One region of the Streptococcus nakanonensis genome, then DNA from elsewhere that is predicted to be linked to it. Evidence: riboswitches for the same ligand, from Rfam matches in the RefSeq annotation. Region 1 holds a riboswitch; the other holds the start of a gene.

Evidence for each region. A riboswitch is a leader RNA that binds a small molecule or an ion and turns the genes downstream of it on or off. The one in region 1 is predicted to bind thiamine pyrophosphate.
Region 2: another riboswitch for thiamine pyrophosphate. It lies ahead of AC6I9F_RS09820 (thiamine-binding protein); the one in region 1 lies ahead of AC6I9F_RS07230 (TenA family protein).

The regions. Positions count from the first base shown of each region.
Region 1 covers NZ_AP027139.1:1,483,462-1,499,651, reverse strand. Annotated here, with positions in the region: gene AC6I9F_RS07300 (LysR family transcriptional regulator) at 1-572, opposite strand, end outside; gene AC6I9F_RS07295 (YqgQ family protein) at 636-905, shown strand; gene AC6I9F_RS07290 (rhodanese-like domain-containing protein) at 905-1,285, shown strand; gene AC6I9F_RS07285 (hypothetical protein) at 1,374-1,601, shown strand; gene AC6I9F_RS07280 (pseudouridine synthase) at 1,641-2,366, opposite strand; gene typA (translational GTPase TypA) at 2,528-4,369, shown strand; gene AC6I9F_RS07270 (DUF3165 family protein) at 4,389-4,643, shown strand; gene murD (UDP-N-acetylmuramoyl-L-alanine--D-glutamate ligase) at 4,759-6,111, shown strand; gene AC6I9F_RS07260 (UDP-N-acetylglucosamine--N-acetylmuramyl-(pentapeptide) pyrophosphoryl-undecaprenol N-acetylglucosamine transferase) at 6,113-7,171, shown strand; gene AC6I9F_RS07255 (FtsQ-type POTRA domain-containing protein) at 7,181-8,401, shown strand; gene pyrF (orotidine-5'-phosphate decarboxylase) at 8,634-9,329, shown strand; gene pyrE (orotate phosphoribosyltransferase) at 9,369-10,001, shown strand; gene lysS (lysine--tRNA ligase) at 10,375-11,865, shown strand; gene lctO (L-lactate oxidase) at 12,467-13,603, shown strand; TPP riboswitch at 13,752-13,840, shown strand; gene AC6I9F_RS07230 (TenA family protein) at 14,048-14,716, shown strand; gene thiM (hydroxyethylthiazole kinase) at 14,846-15,628, shown strand; gene thiE (thiamine phosphate synthase) at 15,630-16,190, shown strand, end outside.
Region 2 covers NZ_AP027139.1:2,077,799-2,093,988, forward strand. Annotated here, with positions in the region: gene AC6I9F_RS09775 (RICH domain-containing protein) at 1-1,429, opposite strand, end outside; gene AC6I9F_RS09780 (isoprenylcysteine carboxyl methyltransferase family protein) at 1,506-2,033, opposite strand; gene AC6I9F_RS09785 (HAMP domain-containing sensor histidine kinase) at 2,202-3,545, opposite strand; gene rr06 (two-component system response regulator RR06) at 3,542-4,195, opposite strand; gene AC6I9F_RS09795 (ATP-dependent Clp protease ATP-binding subunit) at 4,723-7,155, opposite strand; gene AC6I9F_RS09800 (CtsR family transcriptional regulator) at 7,157-7,615, opposite strand; gene AC6I9F_RS09805 (ABC transporter ATP-binding protein) at 7,734-8,462, opposite strand; gene AC6I9F_RS09810 (ABC transporter substrate-binding protein) at 8,462-9,469, opposite strand; gene AC6I9F_RS09815 (ABC transporter permease) at 9,506-10,264, opposite strand; gene AC6I9F_RS09820 (thiamine-binding protein) at 10,227-10,517, opposite strand; TPP riboswitch at 10,586-10,688, opposite strand; gene cbpD (choline binding-anchored murein hydrolase CbpD) at 10,771-12,117, opposite strand; gene AC6I9F_RS09830 (Veg family protein) at 12,206-12,472, opposite strand; gene dnaB (replicative DNA helicase) at 12,474-13,826, opposite strand; gene rplI (50S ribosomal protein L9) at 13,870-14,322, opposite strand; gene AC6I9F_RS09845 (GGDEF domain-containing protein) at 14,319-16,190, opposite strand, start outside.

The sequences.
Region 1 (16,190 bases):
AGTTTGACCTTGTCTTTCTTTGCTAGAGGATTGGTCTTGCTGACAAAGATATGCGGTTGGGCGGTAAAGAGATGATGAGCCAGGAGGTGGTTGTCATCCAGCATCTTGGTTAAAACATCACGGTTGTAGCTGTTAAAAAATAGGACACCGACCTCACTACGGAAGTTCTTGACGTCGTCGATAATCTCCCAAGTACGAGTTTCACGAAGGAAGAGCTCGTATTTCTCCATATCACTTTTCTTGAGTAGAGAAACAAAGGCATTGACCACAAAGGCATAGTGTTGAGACGAAACGCTAAAGAGTTCACGGTGGGCGACAGGATTTTTATAGCGTTCTTCCAGAAGCTGAGTTTGCTCGACAACCTGACGGGCATAAGAGAGAAACTCCATCCCATCACGGGTCAAGGTGATTCCCTTGGGATTGCGGATAAAGATTTCAATGCCCATTTCATTTTCCAAATCTCTCACAGCATTGGAAAGACTCGGCTGAGTGATAAAGAGTTGCTTGGCTGCCTCATTCATGGAGCCAGTTTCGACGATTTTGATAATATAATGTAATTGTTGAATTCTCATGTTTTTATTGTACCACACTTGCGTCAGAATCGCCAAAGAAGATAGGAAAATAAGGGGGAGAGTATGAGTCTCTTCTTGAAAAAAAGACAAAAATTTGCTAGAATGAGTCTTATGAAAACATTCTATGATGTGCAGCAATTCCTCAAACGATTTGGTATTATTGTTTACATGGGAAAACGCTTATATGATATTGAACTGATGAAGCTGGAACTCTCTCGGATTTACGATGCAGGGTTGATGGACAAATTAGACTATCTAGAAGCAGAAGCGGTTCTTCGCAGAGAGCACAAGGTAGAATTGGATTATATTGAGAAAAATGGAGAAAAGAACTAATGGTTACTTGGATTTTGTGGGCACTTATACTAGCAATGTTGGCGTGGATGGGCTTTAACTATCTTCGTATTCGTCGTGCGGCTAAAATTGTAGACAATGAGGAGTTTGAAGCCTTGATTCGTACAGGTCAATTGATTGATTTGCGCGACCCAGCTGAATTCCACATAAAACATATCCTTGGTGCCCGCAATATTCCTTCAAGTCAGTTGAAGACGAGTCTTGCAGCCCTTCGTAAGGATAAACCTGTCCTTCTCTACGAAAACCAACGTGCGCAACGAGTTACAAATGCAGCCCTTTACTTGAAAAAACAAGGTTTTTCTGAGATTTATATCCTTTCTTATGGATTGGATTCTTGGAAAGGGAAAGTGAAGACTAGCTAACCTTATTTCCAAATTAGTCGAATGATAGGATGAAGCTATTGTTTTATAGTATAATTAATTTGTATAAAATTTAAGGAGTTCTTAGAACATGAAAGAAAAGAAGAAGAATCCACTTTTTATGGGTATTTTGTCGATTATTCTTGGTTTGTTATTTCCAATTGTAGGCCTGATTTTGGGGATCATAGGATTGGTCTTGGCTTTTTCATACCAAAAAGAATCTGGACTAGACTATAAAACAGAAAAAATTCTCAACATCGTAGGACTTGTGGTTTCTGTACTTAACTGGATTGTAGCCGTCGCAGTATTTTTTAGATAAGCAATAAACAAAAAGCTTTAAACATAAAGCTTTTTTCTTTTATCCACTTTTCTCTAAGTGATTTTTAATGATTTCCAATTCCTCTGGATTCAAAGGACGGTAATGGCCTTCTGTTAGTTCTGTGTCTAATGTAAAATCACCAAATTGAACTCGTTTGAGGGAGGTCACCTTGACACCAACCGAGAGGAACATTTTCTTGACTTGATGAAATTTCCCCTCTGAAATGGTAATAGAGGCTTGACTGTGGGAAGGACTTGCAGATAGAATTTCTAGGCTTGCAGGTTTACAGACAGTACCATCTAAAAAGACAATTCCTTTTTGAAATGCTTGGATATGGTCAGGTGTCAGAAGTCCATTGACCTCAACTTGATAAGTCTTATCGACATGATATTGGGGATGGAGGAGCTGAAAGCCCAAGGGACCGTTATCGGTCAAGAGGAGGAGGCCGGTCGTATCTCGGTCCAGTCGGCCGACGGCATAGAGCTTGTCAGACTGGATGTCAGGTGACAGCAGGTTCATGACAGTTGGAAGTTCCCTGTCTTTATTGGCTGTAACGACACCAGCAGGTTTATGAAGCATAAGGTAGGTGTGCTCATAGCCTTGAATGATTCGGTCCTGAAAAAGGAGTTCTTGTAGTCCTGTATCGATATTTTGGGCTAGGGAGCGGGCTGGGCGACCATCGACTAGAATTTCCCCTTTGAGTAAGGCTTGCTTCATGCCCTTTCGACTAACTGTTTCTTGGGCTAATAAATTATCTAAACGCATACTGTGCCTATCTTATCATAAGTCGCCTGCTTTGAAAAGGCTTGATGTGAAAAGAAAAGCAGAGTGAAAACATTTACACTTGCTTGAGTTATGTTATTTACCTGAAATTATGGTATAATCGTTCAGTTAGAAAATAAATTTTGAATATTATAGAGGAAATCATGACAAAATTAAGAGAAGATATCCGTAACATTGCGATTATCGCCCACGTTGACCACGGGAAAACAACCCTCGTTGACGAATTGTTGAAACAATCAGAAACGCTTGATGCACGTACTGAATTGGCTGAGCGTGCTATGGACTCAAACGACATCGAAAAAGAGCGTGGAATTACCATCCTTGCTAAAAATACAGCCGTTGCCTATAACGGAACTCGTATCAACATCATGGATACACCAGGACACGCGGACTTCGGTGGAGAAGTTGAGCGTATCATGAAAATGGTTGACGGTGTTGTCTTGGTCGTAGATGCCTACGAAGGAACCATGCCACAGACTCGTTTCGTATTGAAAAAAGCTTTGGAACAAGACCTTGTCCCAATCGTGGTTGTTAACAAAATCGATAAACCATCAGCTCGTCCAGCAGAAGTAGTGGACGAAGTCTTGGAACTTTTCATCGAGCTTGGTGCAGATGACGACCAGCTTGATTTCCCAGTGGTGTATGCTTCAGCGATCAACGGAACTTCTTCATTGTCAGATGATCCAGCTGACCAAGAAGCTACTATGGCACCAATCTTTGACACAATTATCGACCATATCCCAGCTCCAGTAGATAACTCAGATGAGCCTTTGCAGTTCCAAGTGTCACTTTTGGACTACAACGACTTCGTTGGACGTATCGGTATCGGTCGTGTCTTCCGTGGTACTGTTAAGGTTGGGGACCAAGTTACCCTTTCTAAACTTGACGGCACAACTAAAAACTTCCGTGTTACAAAACTCTTCGGTTTCTTTGGTTTGGAACGTCGTGAAATCCAAGAAGCAAAAGCAGGTGATTTGATTGCCGTTTCTGGTATGGAAGATATCTTTGTCGGTGAAACTATCACTCCGACAGATGCAGTTGAAGCTCTTCCAATCCTACACATCGATGAGCCAACTCTTCAAATGACTTTCTTGGTTAACAACTCACCATTTGCTGGTAAAGAAGGTAAATGGGTAACTTCTCGTAAGGTAGAAGAACGTTTGCAGGCAGAATTGCAAACAGACGTTTCCCTTCGTGTCGACCCAACTGACTCTCCAGATAAATGGACTGTTTCAGGACGTGGAGAATTGCACTTGTCAATCCTTATCGAAACAATGCGTCGTGAGGGCTATGAACTTCAAGTATCTCGTCCAGAAGTTATCGTAAAAGAAATCGACGGTGTTAAATGCGAACCATTTGAACGTGTTCAAATCGACACTCCAGAAGAATACCAAGGTTCTGTTATCCAAAGCCTTTCTGAACGTAAGGGTGAAATGTTGGATATGATTTCAACTGGTAATGGTCAAACTCGTTTGGTCTTCCTTGTTCCAGCGCGTGGGTTGATTGGTTACTCAACTGAGTTCTTGTCAATGACTCGTGGTTACGGTATCATGAACCACACCTTCGACCAATACTTGCCATTGATTCCAGGTGAAATTGGTGGTCGTCACCGTGGTGCCCTTGTTTCTATCGATGCTGGTAAGGCTACAACTTACTCAATCATGTCTATCGAAGAACGCGGTACGATCTTTGTCAACCCAGGTACTGAGGTTTATGAAGGAATGATCATCGGTGAAAACTCTCGTGAAAATGACTTGACAGTTAACATCACTAAGGCGAAACAAATGACCAACGTTCGTTCAGCTACTAAGGACCAAACAGCTGTTATCAAGACACCTCGTATCTTGACACTTGAAGAGTCTCTTGAGTTCTTGAACGACGATGAGTACATGGAAGTAACGCCTGAGTCTATCCGTTTGCGTAAACAAATCCTTAACAAAGCAGAGCGTGAGAAAGCTAACAAGAAGAAAAAATCAGCTGAATAAGAGCTAGAAAGAGAGAAAGATGGTCTATTTAGTCCTAGGAATTTTACTGCTCCTACTCTATGTATTTGCGACACCAGAAAGCATTAAAGGGACAGTCAATATCGTCGCTATGGTATGTATTTTAGTGGCACTTTTGGTTTTGTTGGCTCTATCTTTTCTGAAAATTTTTCAATTACCAACAGAAATATTCCTAGCAATAGCCATGTTAATCCTAGCTTACTTTAGTGTGAGAGACATCACACTCATGCCAGTCAAAAAAAGTAAAAGAAGATAAAAAAGAGAGTTTCGGCTCTCTTTTTGCTTGTTAGAATGCCTAATCTGAGCATTTTCATTTAGAATTATTTCCATAAAAATGGTAAAATAGTAGGAGTAGAAATGGAGTTTGAGACATGAAAGTAATAGATCAATTTAAAAATAAGAAAGTCCTTGTTTTAGGTTTGGCCAAGTCTGGTGAATCGGCAGCTCGTTTGTTGGATAAGCTAGGTGCCATTGTGACAGTAAATGATGGAAAACCATTCGAGGACAATCCAGCTGCCCAAAGTTTGTTGGAAGAAGGAATCAAGGTCGTTACAGGTGGCCATCCTTTGGAACTCTTGGATGAAGAGTTTGCTCTTATGGTGAAAAATCCAGGTATTCCATACAATAATCCTATGATTGAAAAGGCTTTGGCCAAGGGAATTCCAGTCTTGACTGAGGTGGAATTGGCTTACTTGATTTCAGAAGCACCGATTGTTGGTATTACTGGTTCAAATGGTAAAACAACCACAACGACTATGATTGGGGAAGTTTTGACTGCTGCTGGGCAACATGGTCTTTTATCAGGAAATATCGGCTATCCTGCCAGTCAGGTTGCTCAAACTGCGTCAGACAAGGACACGCTGGTCATGGAACTTTCTTCTTTCCAACTCATGGGTGTTCAAGAATTCCATCCTGAGATTGCGGTTATTACCAACCTCATGCCAACTCATATCGATTATCATGGTTCATTTGAGGAATATGTAGCAGCCAAGTGGAATATCCAGAACAAGATGACAGCAGCTGATTTCCTTGTCTTGAACTTTAACCAAGACTTGGCAAAAGAATTGGCTACTAAAACACAAGCTACCGTTGTACCATTTTCAACACAGGAAAAGGTTGATGGAGCTTATTTGGAAGATGGTCAGCTCTACTTACGTGGGGAAGTGGTCATGGCAGCGAATGAAATCGGAGTTCCAGGTAGCCACAATGTGGAAAATGCCCTTGCGACTATTGCTGTTGCCAAGCTTCGTGGTGTGGATAACCAAACTATCAAAGAAACTCTTTCAGCCTTTGGTGGTGTCAAACACCGTCTCCAATTTGTGGATGAAATCAAGGGTGTGAAGTTCTATAATGATAGCAAATCAACCAATATCTTGGCGACTCAAAAAGCCTTGTCAGGATTTGACAATAGCAAGGTCATTTTGATTGCAGGTGGTTTAGACCGTGGCAATGAGTTTGACGAATTGGTGCCAGATATTACTGGACTCAAGAAGATGGTCATCCTGGGCCAGTCTGCAGAACGTGTCAAACGGGCAGCAGATAAGGCTGGTGTGGCTTATGTGGATGCGACTGATATTGCAGATGCGACCCGCAAGGCCTACGAGCTTGCGACTCAAGGAGACGTGGTTCTTCTCAGTCCTGCCAATGCCAGCTGGGATATGTATGCTAACTTTGAAGTACGTGGCGACCTCTTTATCGACACAGTAGCGGAGTTAAAGGAATAATATGAAAAAAATTGTCTTTACAGGTGGGGGGACGGTTGGACACGTGACCCTCAACCTTTTGTTAATGCCCAAGTTCATCGAAGATGGCTGGGAAGTCCACTATATCGGAGATAAGCGTGGGATCGAACATCAAGAAATCCTCAAGTCGGGTCTAGATGTCACCTTCCACTCCATTGCGACTGGAAAATTGCGTCGCTATTTCTCTTGGCAAAATATGCTGGACGTCTTCAAAGTTGGTTGGGGAATTGTCCAATCGCTCTTTATCATGTTACGAGTTCGTCCACAGGCCCTTTTTTCAAAGGGAGGATTTGTCTCTGTGCCGCCAGTTATCGCAGCGCGTGTTTCAGGAGTTCCTGTCTTTATTCATGAATCTGACCTGTCTATGGGCTTGGCCAATAAAATCGCTTATAAATTTGCGACTAAGATGTATTCAACCTTTGAGCAAGCTTCAAGTTTGTTTAAGGTCGAGCATGTGGGAGCAGTGACCAAGGTTTCAGATCAAAAAAATCCAGAACCAGATGAATTGGTAGATATTCAAACCCACTTTAATCCCCAATTGCCAACTGTATTGTTTGTCGGTGGTTCTGCGGGTGCTCGTGTCTTTAACCAATTGGTGACAGACCATAAGAAAGAACTGACAGAACGCTACAATATTATCAATCTAACTGGAGATTCTAGCCTGAACGAGTTGAGCCAAAATCTTTTTCGTGTTGACTATGTGACCAATCTCTATCAACCCTTGATGGAATTGGCTGATATTGTTGTGACACGTGGTGGTGCCAATACGATTTTTGAGCTCTTGGCCATGGCAAAATTGCATGTTATTGTGCCACTTGGTCGTGAAGCTAGTCGTGGTGACCAGATTGAAAATGCAGCTTACTTTGTAAAAAAAGGCTATGCAGAAGAGCTTCAAGAAAGCGATTTGACCTTGGATAGTTTGGAAGAGAAGCTTTCTCACTTACTAAGTCACAAGGAAGATTACCAAGCCAAGATGAAGGCTTCAAAGGAATTGAAATCTCTAGCAGATTTTTATCAATTGTTGAAAAAAGATTTATCATAAGGAAAGTAAATGTCAAAAGATAAGAAAAATGAGGGCAAAGAAATCCTCGAAGAATTGAAAGAGTTATCAGAATGGCAGAAACGAAACCAAGAATACCTAAAAAAGAAGGCTGAAGAAGAGGCAGCCTTAGCTGAGGAGAAGGAAAAGGAAAGACAAGCTCGAATGGCTTCAAAATCCGAAGAGTCAGATGAAACTGAGAACCAGAAGAGTGAATTTGATCCAAAAGACCCAGAATCAGCTAAGGGAGAGTCTGACGAAAAAGTAGCATCCTCAGAGGCTGACAAAGAGGAAGAAGAGATAGAAGAATCAGGGTCTAAAGAGAAGGAGGAACAGGATAAAAAGCTTGTTAAAAAGGCTACTAAGGAAAAAACAGCCAAAGCAAAGATTCCTGGCATCCATATCTTACGAGCCTTAACGATTTTATTTCCAAGTCTGCTTTTATTGATTGTCTCTGCCTACTTGCTCAGCCCTTATGCGACTATGAAGGATATCCGTGTTGAGGGAACAGTGCAAACTACGGCTGATGATATTCGACAGGCTTCAGGCATTCAGGATTCGGATTATACGATTAACCTTCTGCTAGATAAGGCAAAATATGAAGAGCAGATTAAGTCTAACTATTGGGTTGAATCAGCTCAGCTTGTTTATCAATTTCCAACCAAGTTCACTATCAAGGTCAAGGAATACGATATTGTGGCCTACTATGTTTCTGGTGAAAATCATTATCCTATTCTTTCCAGCGGTCAGCTTGAGACTAGTTCTGTGAGCCTGGTCAGTCTGCCAGAAACTTATATATCAGTTTTCTTTAATGACAGCGAACAAATCAAGGCTTTTGTCTCAGAACTTGCTCAAATTAGCCCAGAACTCAAGGCAGAGATCCAAAAGGTGGAACTAGCCCCAAGCAAGGTGACTTCCGATTTAATTCGATTGACCATGAATGATTCGGACGAAATCTTGGTTCCCCTTTCTGAAATGAGTAAGAAATTGCCTTATTACAGCAAGATTAAGCCACAATTGTCAGAACCAAGTGTGGTCGACATGGAAGCTGGAATTTACAGTTACACTGTGGCGGATAAATTAATTATGGAGGCTGAGGAAAAAGCCAAACAAGAGGCTAAGGAAGCCGAGAAAAAGCAGGAAGAAGAACGTAAACGTTTAGAAGAAGAACAGAAAAAACAAGAGGAAGAGAGCAATCGAAATCAAACAAATCAGCGTTCATCGCGTCGTTAGGTTTAGCTTTTCTCCTATAGCCCTTTAGTTTCCATGTTTTTACTTGACAAGTGCTAGTAGAAATAATAGAATAGTAAAAAACCTTTAAAGCAGTCCAGAGAGGCAGCTAAGGTTAGACGGTGAAAGGGTGGAGACTACCTATTTTTCGTGGAACCTTGCTGTTGGCAGGTTCCTTTTTTCGTGGCTTCTTGTGGCCAGACTCTCTCACTAGCAAAGGTAAAAGGAGAAACCTATGCGAGAACATCGTCCAGTCATTGCTCTTGATTTTCCTAGTTTTGAGGCGGTCAAGGAATTTTTAGCTCTTTTCCCAGCAGAAGAAAGCCTTTATCTAAAGGTAGGGATGGAGCTTTATTACGCAACGGGGCCTGAGATTGTGTCTTACTTGAAAGATCTGGGTCACAGTGTCTTTTTGGATCTCAAACTTCATGACATTCCCAATACAGTTAAGTCAGCCATGAAGGTCCTGTCTCAGCTTGGTGTGGACATGACCAATGTTCATGCGGCTGGGGGTGTAGAGATGATGAAGGCTGCGCGTGAAGGTCTTGGAATCCAAGCCAAATTGATTGCAGTGACTCAGCTGACCTCAACGTCAGAAGCCCAGATGCAGGATTTTCAAAATATCCAAACCAGCCTGCAAGAATCTGTCATTCATTATGCTAAGAAGACAGCTGAAGCGGGTTTGGATGGTGTCGTTTGCTCGGCTCAGGAAGTGCAAGTCATCAAGCAGGCTACCAATCCAGATTTTATCTGTCTAACACCGGGCATTCGTCCGGCCGGAGCTGCTGTTGGAGATCAAAAACGCGTTATGACACCTGCTGATGCCTATCAAATCGGTAGTGACTATATCGTAGTGGGACGTCCCATTACTCAAGCTGAGGATCCTGTTGTAGCTTATCATGCTATCAAGGATGAATGGAACCAAGACTAGAATTAAAGAAATAGATTAGAAAAACAAAAGGAGAAGACCATGACACTTGCTAAAGATATCGCTAGCCACCTCTTGAAAATTCAAGCCGTTTACCTCAAACCAGAGGAGCCTTTCACTTGGGCATCTGGTATCAAGTCACCGATTTATACGGATAACCGTGTGACCCTTGCCTATCCAGAAACTCGTACCTTAATTGAAAATGGTTTTGTAGATGCTATCAAAGAAGCCTTTCCTGAGGTTGAAGTGATTGCAGGAACTGCGACAGCTGGGATTCCACACGGAGCTATCATTGCTGATAAGATGAACTTGCCATTTGCCTACATCCGTAGCAAACCAAAAGACCACGGAGCTGGTAATCAAATCGAAGGTCGCGTAGCTCAAGGTCAAAAAATGGTAGTGGTTGAAGACCTTATTTCAACGGGTGGTTCAGTTCTTGAAGCTGTAGCAGCAGCCAAGCGAGAAGGAGCAGATGTACTTGGAGTTGTAGCGATTTTCAGCTACCAATTGCCAAAAGCAGATAAGAACTTTGCAGATGCTGGTGTTAAACTTGTGACGCTTTCTAACTACAGTGAACTCATCCACCTAGCCCAAGAAGAAGGGTATATCACACCAGAAGGCCTTGATCTTCTAAAACGCTTTAAAGAAGACCAAGAGAATTGGCAAGAGGTGTAAAAAATCAAAAGACTAAAAGGTTAAAAATTATACTATTCTGTCATATCAGGTGTATGAATGACAAGATTCAAGTTGTTAATGTTTTTTACGTCAATTGTTTAAGTTTTAGATTTGCTTGGCTTGCTCTTATATAAAAAATAGCACACGTCATGAAAGTTACAAGGGTTAAAGTATAATCCATAAACATGGTCAGATTTCCTTTTCTGAGATTTTGGAATTTCTTGCTTATCCCAGTCTTTTCAGTGATTTTAGCGTCAAGTTCTTTTTAGTTTTGAAAGATTATCCGTGAATTTCTTGGTTATTTATGATAAAATGGGAGTATCGCAAAAAATGACTCATCGTATTCAATTTTGAGTAAAACTAGGAGGATCCCATGTCTACAGAACATATGGAAGAACTAAATGACCAGCAGATCGTTCGCCGTGAAAAAATGGCTGCGCTCCGTGAACAAGGAATCGATCCTTTCGGAAAACGTTTTGAACGTACTGCAAATTCACAAGAATTAAAAGATAAATATGCCGACCTCGATAAAGAACAATTACATGATAAAAACGAAACAGCTACTATCGCAGGACGCTTGGTAACCAAACGTGGTAAAGGTAAAGTAGGTTTTGCCCACCTTCAAGACCGCGAAGGTCAAATCCAGATCTACGTTCGTAAGGATGCTGTCGGTGAAGAAAACTACGAAATCTTCAAAAAAGCAGACCTTGGTGACTTCCTTGGTGTCGAAGGCGAAGTGATGCGTACAGATATGGGAGAACTCTCTATCAAGGCTACTCACATCACACACTTGTCTAAGGCTCTTCGTCCTCTACCAGAGAAATTCCATGGTTTGACAGACGTTGAAACAATTTACCGTAAACGTTACCTTGACTTGATTTCTAACCGTGAAAGCTTTGAGCGCTTTGTCACTCGTTCAAAAATCATCTCTGAAATCCGTCGTTACCTTGACCAAAAAGGTTTTCTTGAAGTGGAAACACCTGTTCTTCATAACGAAGCCGGTGGTGCTTCTGCCCGTCCATTTATCACTCACCACAATGCCCAAAACATTGACATGGTGCTTCGTATCGCGACTGAGCTTCACTTGAAACGCCTTATCGTGGGTGGTATGGAACGTGTCTATGAAATTGGCCGTATCTTCCGTAACGAGGGAATGGATGCTACTCATAACCCTGAGTTTACTTCTATCGAAGTCTACCAAGCTTATGCTGACTTCCAAGACATCATGGACTTGACTGAAGGTATTATCCAATACGCTGCTAAATCAGTTAAAGGCGACGGCCCAGTCAATTACCAAGGAACTGAAATCAAAATCAACGAACCATTCCAACGTGTTCACATGGTGGATGCTATCAAAGAAATTACTGGTGTCGATTTCTGGCAAGACATGACTTTGGAAGAAGCCAAAGCTATCGCTGCTGAGAAGAAAGTTCCAGTTGAGAAACACTACACTGAAGTTGGCCACATCATCAATGCCTTCTTTGAAGAGTTTGTTGAAGAAACCTTGATCCAACCAACCTTTGTATATGGACATCCAGTAGCTGTATCTCCACTGGCTAAGAAAAATCCTGAAGACCAACGCTTTACTGACCGTTTCGAGCTCTTCATCATGACTAAGGAGTACGGCAATGCCTTTACTGAGCTCAACGATCCAATCGACCAACTTAGTCGCTTTGAAGCCCAAGCTAAAGCTAAAGAACTTGGTGACGATGAAGCGACAGGTATCGACTATGACTACATCGAAGCCCTTGAATATGGTATGCCACCAACAGGTGGTTTGGGAATCGGTATCGACCGTCTCTGCATGCTCCTCACGGATACAACTACTATCCGTGATGTATTGCTCTTCCCAACAATGAAATAAACGCTTATCCTCTGGTACTTGTCAGAGGATTTTTTTGATGCAAAAAGAGACTGAATTTAAGGAGAAAATGAAGTATAGTGTATTGAAGTTGAAATAGTACACTTTGATTTCTAAGACATTGTTAGAAATTGGTTTAAATTCCCTAATCAATTTGCGCATGTTTTATTTCATTTTACGATAGTACGCTGAAACTTTTCAAAAAGTACTAGAAATTGACTTGGATTCTCCAATTGATTTGTTCAGATTCACTATAAATAAAAAATTAATAAGTGGGATAGCACCTCGCTTAAATGGTAGGTATGGAATTGATACAAGTCAATAGCCGCTCCATGGGGATGTTGAGGTGTCGTATTCACTTGTTTTTTATAGCATTAGTAGATAGAATCAGCAAATAAAAAAGTAGTTCAAATGCCTGGCAGCAAAAAATCTTAACGATTCACTTAATATAGACTAAAGTTTAGAGTTTAAGGAAAGTAGGGATAGTATATTGTATGAAAAAATAAGATGGTTTTTAAGCAAAACTCTTGAAAATGATTGAAAAAAGAGTTATTATAGTTGTATAGTAAAAAGCAAACGCTTACTTAATCAAGGAGGACAGTTTATGTCATACAAAACAAGCAATGCAGAAGGTCATGTAGATTTCATCAATACCTATGATTTGGAGCCCATGGCGCAAAAAGTGATCCCTAAAGCAGCCTTTGGTTATATCGCCAGTGGAGCAGAGGATACTTTTACTTTACGGGAGAACATCCGTGCTTTTAACCACAAACTCATCGTTCCGCATACGCTTTGCAATGTAGAAAATCCAAGTACAGAAATTGAATTTGCAGGTGAAAAATTGTCTTCACCAATCATTATGGCGCCTGTTGCGGCTCATAAATTGGCAAACGAACAAGGTGAAGTGGCAACTGCGCGTGGTGTGCATGAGTTCGGTTCTCTTTACACAACCAGTTCTTACTCTACTGTTGACCTTCCAGAGATTTCTGAAGCCCTCCAAGGGACACCTCATTGGTTCCAATTTTACTTTAGTAAAGATGATGGCATTAACCGCCACATCATGGACCGTGTGAAGGCTGAAGGTTATAAGGCGATTGTCTTGACGGCAGATGCTACTGTAGGGGGTAATCGTGAAGTGGATAAGCGTAATGGTTTTGTCTTCCCAGTTGGCATGCCGATTGTTGAAGAATACCTGCCAGAAGGTGCTGGTAAATCAATGGACTTTGTTTACAAATCAGCTAAACAACGCTTGTCTCCACGCGATGTAGAATTTATCGCTGAATACTCAGGACTTCCTGTGTATGTCAAGGGACCACAATGCCGTGAGGACGTTGAACGTTCGCTTGCTGCAGGAGCTTCTGGTATCTGGGTAACCAACCACGGTGGTCGTCAAATCGACGGTGGACCAGCTGCCTTCGACTCACTTCAAGAAGTAGCAGAAGCAGTTGACAAACGTGTGCCGATTGTCTTTGACTCTGGTGTTCGCCGTGGTCAACACGTCTTTAAAGCCTTGGCTTCAGGAGCAGACTTAGTAGCTATTGGTCGCCCGGTTATCTATGGCTTGGCTCTCGGCGGTAGTGTTGGTGTGCGTCAAGTCTTTGAACACTTGAATGCGGAATTGAAGACAGTCATGCAGTTGTCTGGAACTCAGACTATTGAAGATGTCAAACACTTCAAGCTCCGTCACAATCCATACAACCCAACCTTCCCAGTTGACCCACGTGACTTAAAATTGTATTGATAAAAGAGATTGCCTCCACTGAATGTGGAGGTTTTTCTTCGTGTATTGGAAGAATAAATCGCTATCAAAAACTATATAAAGATATTTTTCGGTCAAATATCTTGCTAGAGCTTTCATTTTTTGCTATACTGGTGCAGTAATTAAATAATAAAGACATTTGGGGTGCTTTAAGCTGAGATGATACCCATTGAACCTGATACAGTTAAGACTGGCGAAGGGAAATGTGAACAGTTTTTTTCGTATGGCGAAATGAACGATCTAATCTTGTAAGTCAACTCTAATTCTTGATTGTAATTGGAGTTTTTTTGTTTATATAAAACTGGATAGGCTTGTTTAGGTAGCTCTCTGCAAATGCCCTAGATTTTCTTTAAAAGGGTCAAGTGAAACTAGGATTTTGCTTGGTATTTTATTGATTACTAAGGAGTAAAGAGAGGAAAAATAAATATGGAAACACAGATTTATGCATTTCAGCCAGGTTTGACTGTTGGAGAATTATTAAAAAGTAGTCAGAAGGATTGGCAGGCTGCTGTCAATCATCGTTTTGTCAAGGAACTTTTTGCAGGGACAATTAAGAATAAGGTCTTAAAAGACTACCTAATTCAAGATTATCACTTCTTTGATGCCTTCTTATCCATGCTGGGTGCCTGCGTAGCTCACGCAGACCAGCTTGAATCCAAACTTCGTTTTGCCAAGCAACTAGGCTTTCTTGAAGCAGATGAAGATGGTTATTTCCAAAAGGCTTTCAAAGAGTTAAAAGTATCTGAGAATGATTATCTGGAAGTGACCTTGCACCCTGTAACAAAAGCCTTTCAGGATCTTATGTATTCGGCAGTGGCTTCATCAGACTATGCCCATCTTTTGGTCATGCTGGTCATTGCAGAAGGTCTCTATTTAGACTGGGGTTCTAAAGATTTGGCTCTACCTGAAGCCTATATTCATTCGGAATGGATCAATCTCCACAGAGGTCCTTTCTTTGCAGAGTGGGTTCAATTTCTGGTTGACGAACTCAATCGTGTTGGGAAAGGTCGAGAAGATTTGACAGAACTTCAGCAACGCTGGAATCAAGCGGTCGCTTTAGAATTAGCCTTTTTTGATATTGGTTATGACGCCTAGAGAAAGTTTAGGATAGTTACAAATTTGATGAGGTAAATCATTCAATGTAAATGAAAAAAATTTCTTAACAAAAGATAGAGATAAATCGAAATCAGTATATCGTATAAAGTGAAAAGGAAGGATTTCAATATGACAAGTTTAAAATTATTAAAAGAAAAAGCACCTTTGGTCATTTGCATCACCAATGATGTAGTAAAAAATTTCACAGCAAATGGATTAGTAGCACTGGGTGCGTCACCAGCTATGAGCGAGTACCCAGCAGACTTAGAAGATTTATTAAAATATGCTGGAGGATTATTGATTAACATTGGGACTTTAACGGATGAAAATTGGAAGCTGTATCAAGAGGCACTAAAAATTGCTGAAAAATATAATGTCCCTGCAGTTTTAGATCCTGTAGCCTGTGGAGCAGGAGAATATAGAAAAAAAGTAGCAGATGATTTAATCAACAATTACAAACTAGCTGCGATTAGGGGAAATGCTGGAGAGATTGCTTCTTTAGTAGGTATAAATGTGGCATCTAAAGGAGTAGATAGTGCTGGTGTGGATAATATTGATGAGATTGCTCTAGCAGCCAACGCTAAGTTCAATATTCCAATTGTAGTAACAGGTGAAGTGGATGCTATTGCGGTAAATGGAGAAGTGGTAACGATTCATAATGGTAGTGCCATGATGCCAAAAGTTATTGGGACAGGATGCTTATTAGGTGCTGTAGTAGCAAGCTTTATCGGACTAGAAAAAGGTCAAGAATTGAAATCTTTAGAAACAGCAATGTTAGCATATAATATTGCCGGGGAAATGGCAGAAAAGCGTCCTAATGGACATCTACCAGGAACGTTTAAAGTTGAATTTATTAATGCATTATATGAAGTTACTGATAAAGATATAGAAACATTTAAAAAGGTGAAATAAGATGTTTAATAAAGAACTATTAAAATTATATTTTATTTGTGGAACGACTACTTGCTTAGGTAAGGATTTATATACAGTTGTTGAAGATTCTTTAAAAGGTGGTATAACTTTATTTCAATTTCGAGAAAAAGGTAAAGGTGCTTTAGAAGGTAAAGAAAAACTGGAATTAGCAATAAAACTTAAAAAACTTTGTAAAAAATACAATGTACCGTTTATCGTAAATGATGATATAGAGTTGGCATTAGAAATAGATGCTGATGGGGTTCATGTAGGACAAGATGACCTAGGTGTTGATGAAATTAGAAAATTGATGCCAGATAAAATAATTGGTCTTTCTATAAAAAACGAGAAAGAATTTCAACAGTCAAAAGTTGAATATGTAGATTATGTTGGTGTTGGTCCTGTATTTGATACCCAGTCAAAAGATGATGCTGGTGGCGCTATAGGTTATGAAGGTCTTAAATTGATGAGAAAACTATTGCCACAAATGCCCTTAGTTGCAATTGGTGGGATACAGACGCAACATATTAAAGACATTATGAAGACCAATGTTGACGGTGTT
Region 2 (16,190 bases), 590 kb from region 1:
GTTTAGTGGAAGCACTAGAACCTCCTGAAGAGCTAGTGGAACCGGAGTGACTTCCTGCAGTGGATCCTGATGGGGTCTGCTCTTTTTCCGCAGGTTTGCTTGGAGTAGGTTGCTCTGGTTTTTCTGGAGTTTCTGGTTTAGTGGAAGATCCTGAATTTGACGAAGAAGATAAGCCCTTTTTAAAGTTAGACAAAGCTTCATCTAGTTTTGATTGACTTTCTGTAACCAGATTCTGTAGTTGGGCTTTTTGGGTTGAGTCATCTAATTTATGCAAATACGTTTTTTCAATATCTTTTAGCTTTTTAATTAGCTCTACAGTATTGATATGTTGCTCTTTTTCTAAATTTTTCTTGATGTCATCCAATAAGCCTGTTAGATGTTTAGTAACTGCAGCCTTTGCCTTATCTCGCTCTAAGCTGATTTCTCTATTTTGATGAGTAGCTATCAGTTCATCAATTGCCTGTTTAGATTTTTCTATCAGAGCTTCCACTTCTTCTTTACTCGAAGCACTCTCAAATTGCGTACTATATTCGGATAAAGTCTTTTGAGACGCCAACAAGAGGTCTCCAAACCAAAAAGCAGCTGGATTTAATTTTGTTAAACGACTTTTTCTATAATTATCCAAAGTTGTTTTAGCTGTTTCTTTAGCTTCTTTAAGATTTGTCTCCGTAGTTTTTTCAGTAGAAACTATATTTCCTCCTTGATTTTCTACTTTTGGTGGAGTTGGATTATTATGTTCTTTTCCAGAAGGTGAATCAGAATCTAATCCTTGATTCGCAGGCTTAGTCGTATCACCTCTACCATTAGAAGAATTAGAATTTCCTGATGGTTCACTTTGTTGATTTGATAAACTATTCTTAAAGTCCTCTACCAACTTATCTAGCTCACTTTGTCCTTTTTGTCTCATCTGTTCCACTTCTGCCTCATCATAAGCTTCATCAAACATACTTTGATACTTTCGGACAATACTTTTAACACCCTCTACTATCTCCCCGATTTTAGAATTATCTTGTTTTTCCAATTTTGTAAGTTCGTCTAAGCGATGTTCCATATATTTAGATAGAAGTAACTTAGCTTGAACAACTGCCTCATTACGTTTAGTCTCACGTATTGTCCGAGCCTCATCATAAAATTGATTTTGTACGCTCGCTAATGTTGAATAGTCCTTCCCATCTTCAATTTGTTTTCTATAGTCAGCTTTTCTATCACTAGATAAATCCGTATCTTCCAACTCTTTTATCAACTGCTGCTTGTATTCCTTCAACCTATCTTGCCCACTAGATGTAACCATGGGGTTATTCCCACCACCAACCACTTCTGCATGGACTACTCCTCCTAAGAACAGACTAGCAACTACTACACTAGCTACTCCAATACTAAATTTACGAATTGAATAACGTACTTTTCTTTCACTTTTTGATGCAAACATAATTATTTCCTCCAATATTTTTCTTAACACTACTATATCATTTCAATATGAACTGTATATGAATTGAATCTTGTATTTATCTCTTTATGCTTCCATTTGGGATTATAACTTCATGTAATAACTTTTCCTCTTCAGCTATTCGTCGATACAAAATAACTGCATAAACTGGAAAAACTAAAACAAAAGTCATATAGGCATGACTCAGCAAGGTTAAGCCAATCAACTCAGGAAGGATATTTAAAAAGTAATTGGGATGTTTTACTGTCCTAAATAAGACATGATCCACAAACTTATGATTTGGTGCCAACATCAACTTGACTGTCCAAATATCCCCAAGCAGATGAATAACAAGTAGCAACATCAACATAGAAAATATCAGGAGCACCAAACCCACAACACTCATCATATTGAAAGACGGTCGATAGACTAGGGCTTCCATAAAACAAGCCATATAAAAAACAATATGAACCAAGGTAAGACGTTTGGTATTTTTAATGCCAAATTCTCGCCCACCATCCCTACGAAGCCGTTTTTCATTTGCAATTGATTTCTTTAGGAACAACAAGCGAATTAAAAATACACAGATAATGATTATTGCTATCATCACGATCCCCTTTCTTTACCACTACTGTAACATCTCTATGTTAACCCAATATGAATTGAAAAAGAAAAAGAACGAAAACTGATTCCGTTCTTTGATTTACTCTATCACTACCATTCAAACTATGCTTCCTTAAATTATCCTCAAGTAAGAAAAGAGTATCACTAAAAGCTAACTATCTGGTAACAAGCAGATTTTAAATTCCATCCCTTGTTCATAAGGCAAGAAACTATAGGACATACGATGACTTTCTAAGATATTCTTCACAATATAAAGACCCAATCCTGATCCTGTTTCTCTGTCTGTTACAATTTGTGAATGGTAAAAAATATCAAATAAATGTTCTAACTCTTCCTGATTCAACGGAGCACATGTATTCCTAATAGAAAGATAACCATCTTGCTCAGAAATAGTCACAATGCCAGATTGATCTGAGTATTTGATAGCATTACTGATAAGATTTGTCAAGACTTTATCCAAAGCCTTCAAACTCATCCTTACTTTTGTATCAGTAGTCAACTGATTATCAATCACAAGATTTTTAGAAAATGCCAATTCCTGATATCGAGACAAAACATCTGTCAAAACGGTATTTACCATTAAAATCTCACTGCACTCTGTCCATTCTTGAAATTTAGAAGATTCCAACACTTCCTCTAGCAAGAAACTCATCTGATCGATTTTATCAATACTCTTTTCAAGATACTTAGGATGATCTTTATAATCCCCCACATTGTATTGCATATTTTCTAAGATAATCCTGAGAGTAGCTAGAGGTGTCTTTAATTCATGTGATGCTCCACGGACAAAGGAAACCTTTTGATTTTGCAATTTTACAATTTGCTCATTGCGATTTTCCAACTCATGAATAACTTTCAACAAGTGCTCATACACACCATTAATCTGTTTTCCAACTTCCCCAACTTCATCTTTTCTGCTTTCATCAAAACGAATATTGTCATCCAAATCTTGCATCTTACTAGTCACTTCTGAAATGTAAAAAAGAGGATTGAGCAAGCGTTTCGTATAAAAATAAGAAAAAACAAAGGAAAAAGCAATTGTAACCAAAAATGTATAGGGGAGATACAAAAGCAAAATATTCTTTGCTTCTTTGTAGATATCCACTCCCTGCACAAACTGCACCGTTACCTGTTTACCATCTGCTGTACTAACAGTCTTATCTAACATCACGATATAATTTGATAGCTCTCCATCTTTAATATCCAAGTCATGCACAAGAGGGAGCCGCTTATCCAAGATATCTCTTTTAAGGTGAGCAGATATAGTCAAGGACTTTGAATAAGACTGGAGTAAGCTTGGAATTTCGTCAGCTGTCTTAGTCTTTAAATACTCCGTAAACACTCTTGCGCTCTCATTAAACTTTTCCCCCTCCAATTGAATATAATAAAAAGGAAAGGTCAGATAAATAGCTATATGAATGACTAGACCAACACCACCTAGAATTGCAAAACTTCTTAAAAAAGACTTGGTTAATAATTTAGGATTTTTTATCATAAGCTAATCTTATACCCAACATTTTTCACAGTCACAATGCAATCTAAAGCCAATTTTTTGCGAAGAGTACGAATATAGACATCAACTACCCTATCACAAGGTAAATCAGCTACATCTTTTGAAATTTCTTCCAATATCTGCTCTCTACTTAAAACTTGATTTTTATGCTGAATCAAACACTTTAGTACCAATAATTCCTTTGGTTTGAGATCAATTTCTTCATTTTTATAATGTGCTTTGTAAGAGGTAAAATCCACTGTTACATCCTGATATTGCCAAAGATCCTCTATGACGTAGTAACGTCTGATAAGCGCTTTAATACGCTTGGCAAGCAGTACCAAAGAAAAAGGCTTTGTCACATGATCATCAGCATAGAGATCAAATACCTGTGACTGAGTAGTTTCATCTCCCAGAGCACTCAAGACGATGACAGGAATATCGTGCTCTTGATTGATTTCTTTTAACACTTCAAAACCACTCTTCCTAGGCATCATTAAATCCAGTACCATGAGATGGATAGGGAGATCTTGAAATTTTTCCAAGGCCTCTTGTCCATCCTTAGCCATAATGACATGATAACCCTCTTCTGTCAGAAATGCTGCAATTCCTTCTCTAATCATTTCCTCGTCATCTGCAACTAAAATGTTCATCTCTCTCCCTTTCTACTACCAGAACTCCACACATCTATTTCCTGTATGTTATTTGAAAATTTCCTACCAGCCTATCATCTATGATAATGGAATGGATTTCATTTATCCGCTACTTGTTGTCAACAACAACGTAAATACAAGAAAATCATTTATCTTGCAGCTTAGTTTGATTTTTCAAATACCAGCTAGAACGGATTTGACATGCAAAAAAGAAACAGGTCTCTTTTGAAAGGATAAAAATTTCAGATAAGACTGCTCTTTTTCTACTACACACGCTCTAAGACAAATACGATGGAGGGTAATAAACATATGAATTTTGGGTTGAATAGTGAAAACCACGGATCCTTTAGAAGCTATAGGTTTTAGTTTCATACTCTTCGAAAATCTCTTCAAACCACGTCAGCTCTATCTGCAACCTCAAAACAGTGTTTTGAGCAACCTGCGGCTAGCTTCCTAGTTTGCTCTTTGATTTTCATTGAGTATCACTCCACTGTGACTTATGGTCAGATGCTGATACTTTTATTCTTTTATACAATATCAAATTTTAACTGGCCTGCTTTGACACCAATCTTAAGTGTGCTACCTGCCACTAATTCTCCCTTAAGAAGAAGTTCTGCCAACTTGTCTTCCACTTCTGTTTGTAGGGTTCTGCGAAGTGGACGAGCTCCCATCTCTGGGTCATATCCTTGATTGGCCAACAATTTCAGTGCGGAAGCTTGTAATTTCAAGTCAATGCCTTTTTCAGCCAAACTTGCCATTAAAGGTTTGACCATAATCTTTACCACTTCCTGCATATGGTCGCTAGAAAGGCTATGGAAGACCACCTTTTCATCAATACGGTTGATAAACTCAGGTCTATAAGCTTTTTTCAGCTCTTCAAACATTCGTTTTTCCATATTTTCCTGATCAAAACGAATATCCTTAGCTCCAAAACCGACGGTCTTGTCATCCCGAAGGGCTGTCGCACCAAGGTTTGACGTCATGATGATAATGGTATTTGAAAAGTCAACCTTGCGGCCCTTGCTATCGGTCAAAACACCATCATCCAAAACCTGCAAGAGAACATTAAAGATGTCTGGGTGGGCTTTTTCTACCTCATCAAAGAGGAGAACAGAGTATGGTTTGTTGCGAACCTTCTCTGTCAACTCCCCACCTTCTTCATACCCCACATAGCCTGGAGGAGCTCCATTGAGACGGCTGGCTGCGAATTTCTCCATATACTCACTCATATCAAAGCGGATAAGGGCTGATTCGTCGTCAAAGAGAACTTCCGCCAGAGCCTTGGCCAATTCGGTCTTACCGACACCTGTAGGCCCTAGGAACATAAAGGAACCAATCGGACGCTTGTGACTACGAATCCCTGACTGGTTGCGGCGAATCGCACGGCTAATGCTTGAAACAGCTTGATCTTGCCCGATAACACGTTTGTGCAATTCAGCTTCCAGATTCAGGTATTTCTTAGCATCAGTCTGAGTCAGTTTTTGGACTGGAATTCCTGACAAGCGACTCAAGGTAGTCAAAATATCAGACTCTGTCACCAAGTCTTTATAGACAGGCACTTCCTCTTCTTTTGCGATTAGCTGGGCTGCCTGTTTCCACTTGCCATCCATCAAGGCCTTGTCAGCTGGACTCAAACCTAAATCGTCTGCTTTTACATTCTTAGCCTTATTTTGCACTGTTGCTGCTGCTTCATCTAAGAGGTCGATAGCAGAGTCTGGCAAATGACGACTCGTCAAGTAACGATGGGCCATCTTGACCGCTGTTTCAACCGCTTCATCTGTGATTTGCACACGGTGATGCTTCTCATAAGTCGCCTTCAAGCCTTGTAAAATGGTCATGCTGTCGGCCACACTTGGCTCTTCAATCGTTACTTTAGCGAATCGACGAGAAAGGGCCGCATCTTTTTCAATGTGTTTTTGGTACTCTTCCTGAGTTGTCGCACCAACCGTTCTCAAAGTTCCACGCGCCAAGGCTGGCTTCAAGATATTGGCCGCATCCAGAGTTGAGTCAATTCCACTCCCAGAACCCATGATGGTATGAAGTTCATCGATAAAGAGAATGACTTGGCCATCTTCTTCAATATCCTTGATGATATTGTTCATGCGTTCTTCAAAGTCACCACGGAAGCGTGTCCCTGCCACGACATTCATCAAATCAAGCTCTAACACGCGCATCTTAGCCATTTCCGCAGGCACGTCACCACTAGCAATACGCTGGGCAAGACCAAGTGCCAGAGCAGTTTTTCCGACACCTGCATCCCCAACCAAGACAGGATTGTTCTTGGTCTTTCGACTCAAGATTTGAATCATACGTGAGATTTCCTTATCCCGACCGATGACTGGTTCTAACTTGCCAGAACGCGCTTGCTCTGTCAAATCATGCGTATAGTCCTCAAGACCACCGCTCGGAGTCTGCGGCATGCCCATCATATTAGCCATAGAATTTTGCTTGTCAGCTACTGTACGATGACGTTGGCGTAAAGCCTTGAGATCTTCACGAGTCCAACCTGCCCGTTCTTCTAAATTTCGACGTAGGGCAGCAATCTTGACCTGATCTTTCTTGTCTTCATAAGAAAAACCAGCCCTTTCCAAGATACGAGTCGCCAAGGCATTGCCATCATGCAAAATCGCATAAAGGAGGTGCTCTGTCCCTAGCACCTTAGCATGGACCACTGACGCTACATATTCTGCTTCATCAAAGAGAACCTGCAAACGATGGGAGAACGGCAATTCCGTATAGGTTTCATCCTGGCTATAGTCCGTTTCAGTCAGTTCCAAAGCGACTTCTTCTAAACGGTCTATCTCATATGGATAATCATTTAAAGTTGCCCCTGCCACACTATAACTGTGATTGGACATGGCAATCAACAAGTGCCAAGACTCTAGATAACAAGCTCCAAAATGGCCAGCCACCATGTAGGCACTTTCGATACATTCATTCAATGCTTTTGAATAGTTCATCTTACTTCCCTTTTCTATCTACCTCTTGTATGACCTGTCGTAGCATATTAGCACGAACAACTGGAGCTTCTTCTCCTAGAACGCGATCCAAAGCTACTGATACTAGCAAATTCATCTCCTGCTTGGTCATCAATTCCTGCTCAACCAAAAGCTGCAGAATATCTTCATAAATTTCTTGACTGACCCGCTCACCAATCGAGTAAAGCAGTTCTCGGAGCATTTCATGATGACTAGAAAACTCAATCCGTCCTATACGAATATAGCCTCCGCCCCCACGCTTACTTTCAACCAAGTAGCCTCTACTTTCCGTAAAGCGTGTCTTGATCACATAGTTAATCTGACTGGGAACAACCTGAAAAGTATCTGCCAACTGACTCCGTTGCAACTCCACAATTCCAGATTGATCTAAAATCGCCTTGATGTAGGCCTCAATATGATCCGATGTATTTTTAAATCTCATTACAAACCCACCTCTCTCTTTAAACCTTGACTATCTTTGACTATTATACCGAAATTTTCTCATTTTTAAAAGAAAAAGGGCGCTGGTAAAGGATAATCTTCACCAACTCCCTATTTTTCTACTTATCTAAGCCTAATTCTGCCAAGATTTGACGTTTGTAGGCAATCTTTTGGACTTCCTTGTCCTCATCTTCAGACCAATCTAGTTTAATTTCTGAAACAATCTGCCCAGGGCGATTTTTCAAGATATAAATGCGGTCGCTGAGACTGAGGGCCTCCTCGATACTATGCGTGATGATCAAGGTTGTGAGCTGCAACTGCTTGTGAATCTCAAGGTACCAAGCGTGGAGTTCCATCTTGGTCATCTCATCCAAGGCGCTAAAGGCTTCATCTAAGAGAAAGAGCTTGTGTCCGAAAAGGTAAGTTCGAAGCAAGGCTACACGCTGACGCATCCCGCCACTGAGTTCATGAGGATACTTGTCCCGTACAGCTGTCAACTGGAAGGTCGCAAGAATGTCATCTGCGCGAGCAATAGCTTCTGCCTTATCCACCTTTTGAATCAAGAGGGGCAGAATGATATTACCAAGCACCGTCTTGTGCTCCAAGAGCAGATCCTTTTGCAACATATAACTCACGCGCCCCTTGGGATTTTCTTCACCATCAAGGACAATTCTCCCTGACTGAACTTCTAAAATCCCCGCAATTAAGTTGAAAAGCGTAGTCTTACCAACACCACTTGGGCCTAAGATAGAAACCACTTCTCCTGAAGTCACCTGCAGGTTAATGTCCTCTAAAATCCTCTCTTGACCATAGGCATAACTGACGTGTTCTAGTCTAATCTCTGTCATTATTTCACAAATTCGTTGGTGAAGCCTTTGTCTGTCAAGTCTTCTTTAAGGATACCATTTTCTTTATCCCATTTGTAGAAGGCATTCCAGCGAGCTGCATCAAATTGACCCCATTTTTCCTTGTCGCTTGCGTATTCTTTTGACAAGTATTTTTGAGATTCGATGACAAAGTCACGTTTTTCCTTGAGTTCAGGTGCATTTTTGATGAGGATATCAGCTGCTTCTTCTGGATGCTCCATAGCATATTGGTAGCCTTTTTTGATAGCTTGGATGACTTTACGAGCTTCTTCTTTGTTATCTTTCAAATAGTCGTTGTTTGCGATGATAACTGGTGAATAGTAGTCAAATTCTTTAACGTAGTCTTTCAAGTACATGAAATTAGCATCTACACCTTGAGATTTTGCAAGGATACCATCCCATCCATAGTAGATCCAAGCAGCATCAAAGACGCCATTGGCAATCGGTGTGATCGAGTTTGAATCGTTATTTGGTACTTTTTCGACCTTCTCAAAGTCTCCACCTTGAGATTCTACCAAGGTTTTCAACATAGCCAGTTCCGTTGGGTCATTCCAGGTTCCGTATTTCTTACCAACCAAGTCTTTTGGACTAGCTACATTGTCAGATTTACGAGAGATGATTCCTGATGTATTGTGTTCAACAATAGCTGCAACGGCAGTAATTCCTGCCCCTTTTTCCAATTTTTTAGCCATGTAATCTTGGAAATAAACTGCAAATGGTGCCTTTCCGTTAATAACCAAGTCAGAAGAACTTTCTTCTGGTGGCAATTTCAAGTCAACATCCACTCCAGCTTCTTTGAAATAACCTTTTTCCTTGGCAACATAAAGCCCTGTGTGGTTGGTATTTGGTGTCCAGTCTAGGATAAAGTCAATCTTCTTAAGTTCTGCTTCCTTATTATCCTTAGAAGCAGTTCCTTGGCCACAGGCCACAAGCACAACAGCTACAAAAGCTGTTACAAGCGTTAAAAACACTTTCCATGTTTTTTTCATTTTGATTTCCTCTTTTCTTTTTGAAACATTCTAATTCTACGAACGTTTCCATTTAATAACATATTTTTCACTGATATCGACCAACTTCATACCAAGAAGACTGATAATCGATACCAGAATAATAATCGCGAACATGGTATCATACTGAAACAGTTTCTTGGACTGAATCATGTAGACACCTAGTCCTTCAAAGCCTCCCAACCACTCAGATACCACTGTTGTGATAAAGGCGTAGGAGACACTGACCCTCAGACCTGCATAAAAGTAAGGCAGGCTGACTGGAATTTTAAAATGCCACAGGATTTGCCAAGGCTTGGCCCGCATCAAACTAAACAAGGTCAGCATATCCTTGTCACAATGCCTAAAACCGTCCAAAATACTGACGATGATAGGAAAAGTTGTCGTCAAAATAATCAAGACAATCTTGGGCAGAATCCCATAACCTAGCCACAAGACCAAGATAGGAGCTATGGCAATGGTCGGAATGGTCTGAACAACCACCATCATAGGGTAAATCAGGTCATTGAGCCAAGTTAAACTATCCATAAGTACAGCCATGAGACAGGCAATCAAGACTCCCAAAATCAGTCCCAATAAAGCCACTCTCAAGGTCGCCCAGCTATGGTGCCAGAGAAATTCTCTGTCACGAACAAAGGACTGGAGAATTTCAAGAGGTGTCGGCAGGATAAACTTGGGGAGAAGTTTAAGAAAACCTGCTAACTGCCAGATTGACAAGACTCCCAGAAAGCCCAATAGACTAATGTGTCGTCTCAGTATACTTTTCAAGTTTCTCATCAATACTTAAAATCTCTCCTACATTTATTTTGACATTGGCAAAGACATTATCTGCCTCCTGCCCTGCCACTTCCAGCGCTTCTTTTAGAATGCGCATAAGCTCATCAAACTCCCCTTCCAAGACCGTTTCAAATGGTGTCACCACCATGGTCACTTCTTGAACTTGCAGATAAGCAATGACCTGATCGATAACAGCTATCCGATCAATCCCCTGTGCTAGGGGTAAAACTTGCAAGGCAATGCTTGCTTTCATAAAAACCTCCTCTTCTCGTTTTCCTTTGACAAAAAGAAAAACCTTTACCATATATGGAAAAGGTCAAGAATAGACTAAGTATCGTTCCCTACGCTGGCATTACCCAGATCAGGTGCGGTCGAAGTTTAACACTTCCTCTCAGACTGTACACAGACTCCCATATATTATATAGATATATGATAGCGCAAAATAAGAAAAATGTCAAGGAAACTGCTTACAGAAAAGAGCAGGAAACATTTCCTACTCCAATTTTCTATACTCGTTCTCCATCACTGTTTACTCTGTAGCCATCCACCGTCGTATTAACAGCTAAGGCACCTGAAGAGTAAGAATAATACCACTTACCAAAAACTTGATACCAGCCTGTTTTCATTGCCCCTGAACTATCCAGATAATACCACGAGCCATTTTCCTTTAACCAGCCTGTCTGCATTTCACCAGATGATTTCAAATAATACCAGCTGGAACCATCCTTCAACCATCCCGTTGATTTAGACCCATTTGATTTAAAATGATACCAACTACCATTTATTTTCTTCCAACCGACAGTCGATCCATTATTTGAGCTATAATTAGAGCTATTCCCTGATTGGTTCTGATAATTCTGTGAAGAAGTCACTCCCTCTAGCTGTATATAGCGATGACTTCCGTTATAAGCTGTATAACTCAACCACTTGTATCCATCTTTTTCGAGAATTTGATCATAATGAACCTTCTCCCCAGGATAATAGTAATCAATCACAGTTGCGCTAGCTAGAGGTTCAGTTTTAATAGCAGACTTGGTCTTAAAATAATGAGTTCCACCGGTTGAAGAAAGAACAGAATTACCTAGAGGATTTTTATTCACAGCCTCCAATTGAACATAACGATAGCTTCCATTATAGGCAGTATAACTCAACCACTTGTACCCATCTTTTTCGAGCATTTGATCATAATGAACATTCTCCCCAGGATAATAGTAATCAATCACAGTTGCGCTAGCTAGAGGCTGATTTTTGATAGCTGACTTAGTCTTAAAATAATGTGTTCCTCCTGTTGAAACTGAGGTTTGACTATTCCCAACACTGCCACCAGCCAAATCTTTAAAATGAATAAATCCTGTCATCGTATTTGCTTTTATAATTCGTTTATTATAGGCTTCTGTATAACCATAGTTATATTCCTCAATCTCAATCTTATCTCCCATTACATTTGACACCCAGGCAACATGCCCATAAGTTCCTGCAGTAGACCAAGCAATGGAGCCAATCGTCGGTGTATTATCTACACGATAGCCTTCATGACGAGCACGGTGCCCCCATTCATTCGCATTTCCATAAGCCCTTGGAATCTCAAAACCATTGACACTACTCAAACGAAAGGCTGCAAAAGAAGTACACTGACGAGAATACATGCGCCACTGATCAATCTCCTGACTCCCATTTTTATAATAAGCAGGATAATCATCCCCACGCGCAATTGATCCATTCCCTCCAGAATAGGCATAGACACTATCACCCGCTGCTAGCATCAATCCTACTACTAAAAAAGGAACAAGCTTTTTAACTGACATCTTCAAGTAATAACTTGTCCCTCTTGCTATAAACGGTAAAATTTTCATTCTTCCTCCTTGAAAAATAATATAAATCGAAGATTGCCTTCACTTAAACTATTCGGAGAAAAAAGAAAAAGTGAGAAAATTTCTCACTTTAGTCCAGATAATGAATCAAATTCTTTTCAGTAAGAATATCTGAGTAAGTAAAGGATTCAACGTAAACATTAGCTTGTTTATCTCCTTCCACATTCCCAAATTCCACAATAAATAGGGATGGATAAACTTCAATTAACTTACCCAATCTATTTTTTTGGCGCTTACGACCATTTTCCAAAGTCATTTCGATTACATGACCCTCATGCGCCTTGATTTCCTCTTTGATTTTTTTCATCTTGGCTACATCTGTAAATGCATCTGACATCTTATGCCTCCCTCTTTGAGATACTTGAAAATTTATTGTATTCTTTTTGGAAAATTAATTCCACCGTTCCACGAGCTCCACTACGGTTTTTCTCGATAATAACTTCTACCTTATTATTTGGGATGCCTTCCTCTTCTTCACCACCACGCTCATAGTAATCGTCGCGATAAAGAAAGGCTACGATATCAGCGTCCTGCTCAATAGACCCAGATTCACGAATATCAGACAAGACCGGTCTCTTATCCTGACGTTGTTCTACCCCACGAGAAAGCTGACTAAGAGCGATTACTGGAACCTTCAGTTCCTTAGCTAAAATTTTCAACTGACGTGAAATTTCTGAAACTTCTTGTTGGCGGTTTTCTCGCCCAGTTCCCGTGATAAGCTGCAAGTAATCTATCAAAATCAAACCAAGATTCCCAGTTTCTTGAGCCAGTTTACGAGAACGAGAACGAATTTCCGTAATCCGAATCCCTGGCGTATCATCGATATAGATACTTGCATTAGCTAGATTCCCTTGAGCAATGGTATACTTTTGCCACTCCTCATCGGTCAATTGACCTGTACGGATAGAATGGGATTCCACCAAACCTTCTGCCGCCAACATACGATCCACTAGACTTTCCGCACCCATTTCCAGTGAAAAAATAGCAACCGTTTTGTCCAACTTAGTCCCAATGTTCTGAGCGATATTCAAGGCAAAGGCTGTCTTACCAACCGCCGGACGAGCTGCTAAGATAATCAACTCCTCTTCATGCAGACCAGTCGTCATATGATCTAAATCACGATAGCCTGTCGCAATACCTGTAATATCGGTCGTTTGTTGCGAGCGAGCTTCCAGATTTCCAAAGTTGACATTCAACACATCTCGAATGTTCTTAAATCCACTTCGATTAGCATTTTCGCTGACATCAATCAGGCCTTTTTCTGCCTGAGCAATGATTTCATCAGCTGGTTGTGAAGCCTCGTAAGCTTGGTTGACAGACTCTGTCAACTTGGCAATTAAACGACGTAGCATTGCTTTTTCTGCAACGATTTTAGCATAATACTCCGCATTAGCAGAAGTGGGCACAGAATTGACAATCTCAACTAGGTAAGACAGGCCACCAATATTCTGCAAATCACCTTGATTATCAAGAATGGTACGAACCGTTGTTGCATCTATAGCATCACCACGATCGGATAAATCAACCATAGCTTGGAAAATCAAACGATGGGCATACTTAAAAAAGTCCCGAGACTCAATGTATTCTCGCACAAAAACAAGCTTACTCTCATCAATAAAGATAGCCCCTAAAACGGATTGCTCAGCTAAGATATCTTGAGGTTGTACTCGTAACTCTTCTACTTCTGCCATCAGACTTCCCTTCCTTTTACAATCTTGTCAAGAAGGTGTAAACTTATCCTTCTTTCACACGAAGATTGATTACACTTGTAATATCTTGATAGATTTTCACTGGTACATCAATCAAACCAACTGCTCGAATCGGAGCTTGTACTTGAATATGACGTTTATCAATCTTAATTCCAAATTGCTTTTGCAATTCTTCTGCAATTTTCTTATTGGTAATCGAACCAAAGGTACGACCATCTGGACCAACTTTTTCAACAAATTCTACAATAGTTTCCTCTGCTTCTAATTGGGCTTTAATTGCTTTTGCTTCTGCAATCATCTCAGCATGAGCTTTTTCTTCAGATTTTTGTTTACCACGAAGTTCACCTACAGCTTGAGCAGTTGCTTCTTTGGCTAGATTCTTTTTGATAAGAAAGTTTTGCGCATACCCTGTTGGTACTTCCTTAATTTCGCCTTTTTTACCTTTTCCTTTGACATCTGCTAAAAAGATTACTTTCATTCTTCTTTCTCCTTTTCCTTTATTTCATTTAATACAATTTCTGTCAGTTTTTCACCTGCTTCTGACAAGGTTAAATCCTTAATTTGAGCTGCAGCTAAATTAAAGTGGCCCCCACCGCCTAACTCTTCCATAATCCGTTGTACATTCAGTTTACTACGACTCCGAGCTGAGATGGATATAAATCCTTGTGTATTTTTCGCAAGGACAAAACTCGCTTCAATACCTGACATAGCTAACATGGCATCTGCTGCCTTACTAATAACAACTGTGTCATAGCATTTCGTGTTCTTAGCCTCTGCTATTAGTACATCTGAACCTAATTTACGCCCCTGTAAAATCAGTTCATTGACCTCACGATATTCTTCAAAATCTGTCGCAGCGATTTCTTGGATAGCAATACTATCGCTTCCGCGCGTTCTGAGATAGCTAGCAACATCAAATGTCCGACTAGTCACTCGTGAGGTGAAATTTTTAGTATCCAGCATCATACCAGCCATCAAGACGCTTGCTTGCATACGACTCAAACGATTTTTCTTAGAATTCTGGAACTGAATCAATTCCGTTACCAACTCACTGGCACTGCTTGCACCACTTTCGATATAAGTAATGACCGCATTATCTGGAAAATCCTGATCCCTTCTATGGTGATCAATAACGATGGTCTGTGTAAATAAATCATAAAATTCTTTCGATAAAGTTAAAGCTGTCTTTGAATGGTCTACAAGAATCAACAAAGAACGATTGGTTACCATCCCCATTGCATCCTTAACAGACAACAACTTCGTAACTCCTTCTTTTTCTAAGAATGAAACAGCTCGTTCAATATCTGGAGACATTTGTTCTTCATCATAAAGAGCATAGCTATTTTCAATCACATTGCTGGCGAACAACTGCATACCTACAGCAGAGCCCAAGGCATCCATATCTAAATTTCTATGCCCAACTACAAACACTTGATCCACACTACGAATCTTATCAGATATGGCTGTCATCATTGATCGAGTACGGGTACGAGTGCGCTTGATGGACGCAGCAGATCCACCGCCAAAGTAGACTGGATTTTTCGTTTCATCATTCTCCTTGACAACCACCTGGTCGCCACCACGTACTTCAGCCAAATTCAAGTTGAGCAAAGCAACTTTCCCTATTTCATCATGATTTCCATCGCCATAAGAAAATCCCATACTTAAGGTCAAGGGCAACTGTCTCTGTTTCGACTCTTCTCTGAAAGCATCAATAACAGAAAATTTATCATTCATCAAGCCCTCAAGCACCGTGTAGTCAGTAAATAGATAAAATCGATCCATACTTACCCGACGAGAAAACATCATGTATTTTTCTGAAAACTCTGATATAAAATTAGCTACAAAACTATTGATTTGACTAATATCTGACTCAGAAGTTGCATCCTCCAAATCATCATAATTATCCACAGATACAACTCCAATCACTGGTCGACTCGTTACTAATTCATCTGTTATGGCTTGCTCCCTGGATACATCTACAAAATACAAAACACCGGAAGAAGCATCCATATGAACAGCATAACGCTTCTCACCCAGTTTGGCATAAGTAGACGGATTTCCTACTGAAGCCTTGATAATCGTTTGAACAGCTTCCAAATCAAAATCGCCATCTTCCTTGGTCAAAATCAATTCAGCATAGGGATTAAACCACTCAACTTCTCCAGAAGATAAATTCAATTTCATAACACCTACAGGCATCTGTTCCAATAGAGCTGTCAAACTTTCTTCCGCTTGGTGGTTTACATACTGTATCTGTTCTACATCACTCCTTGTATAATGCACTCTCAGTTTCTTAAATAAAAAAACATAGCCTCCTACAAAAAGAAACAAAATGAAAACCGT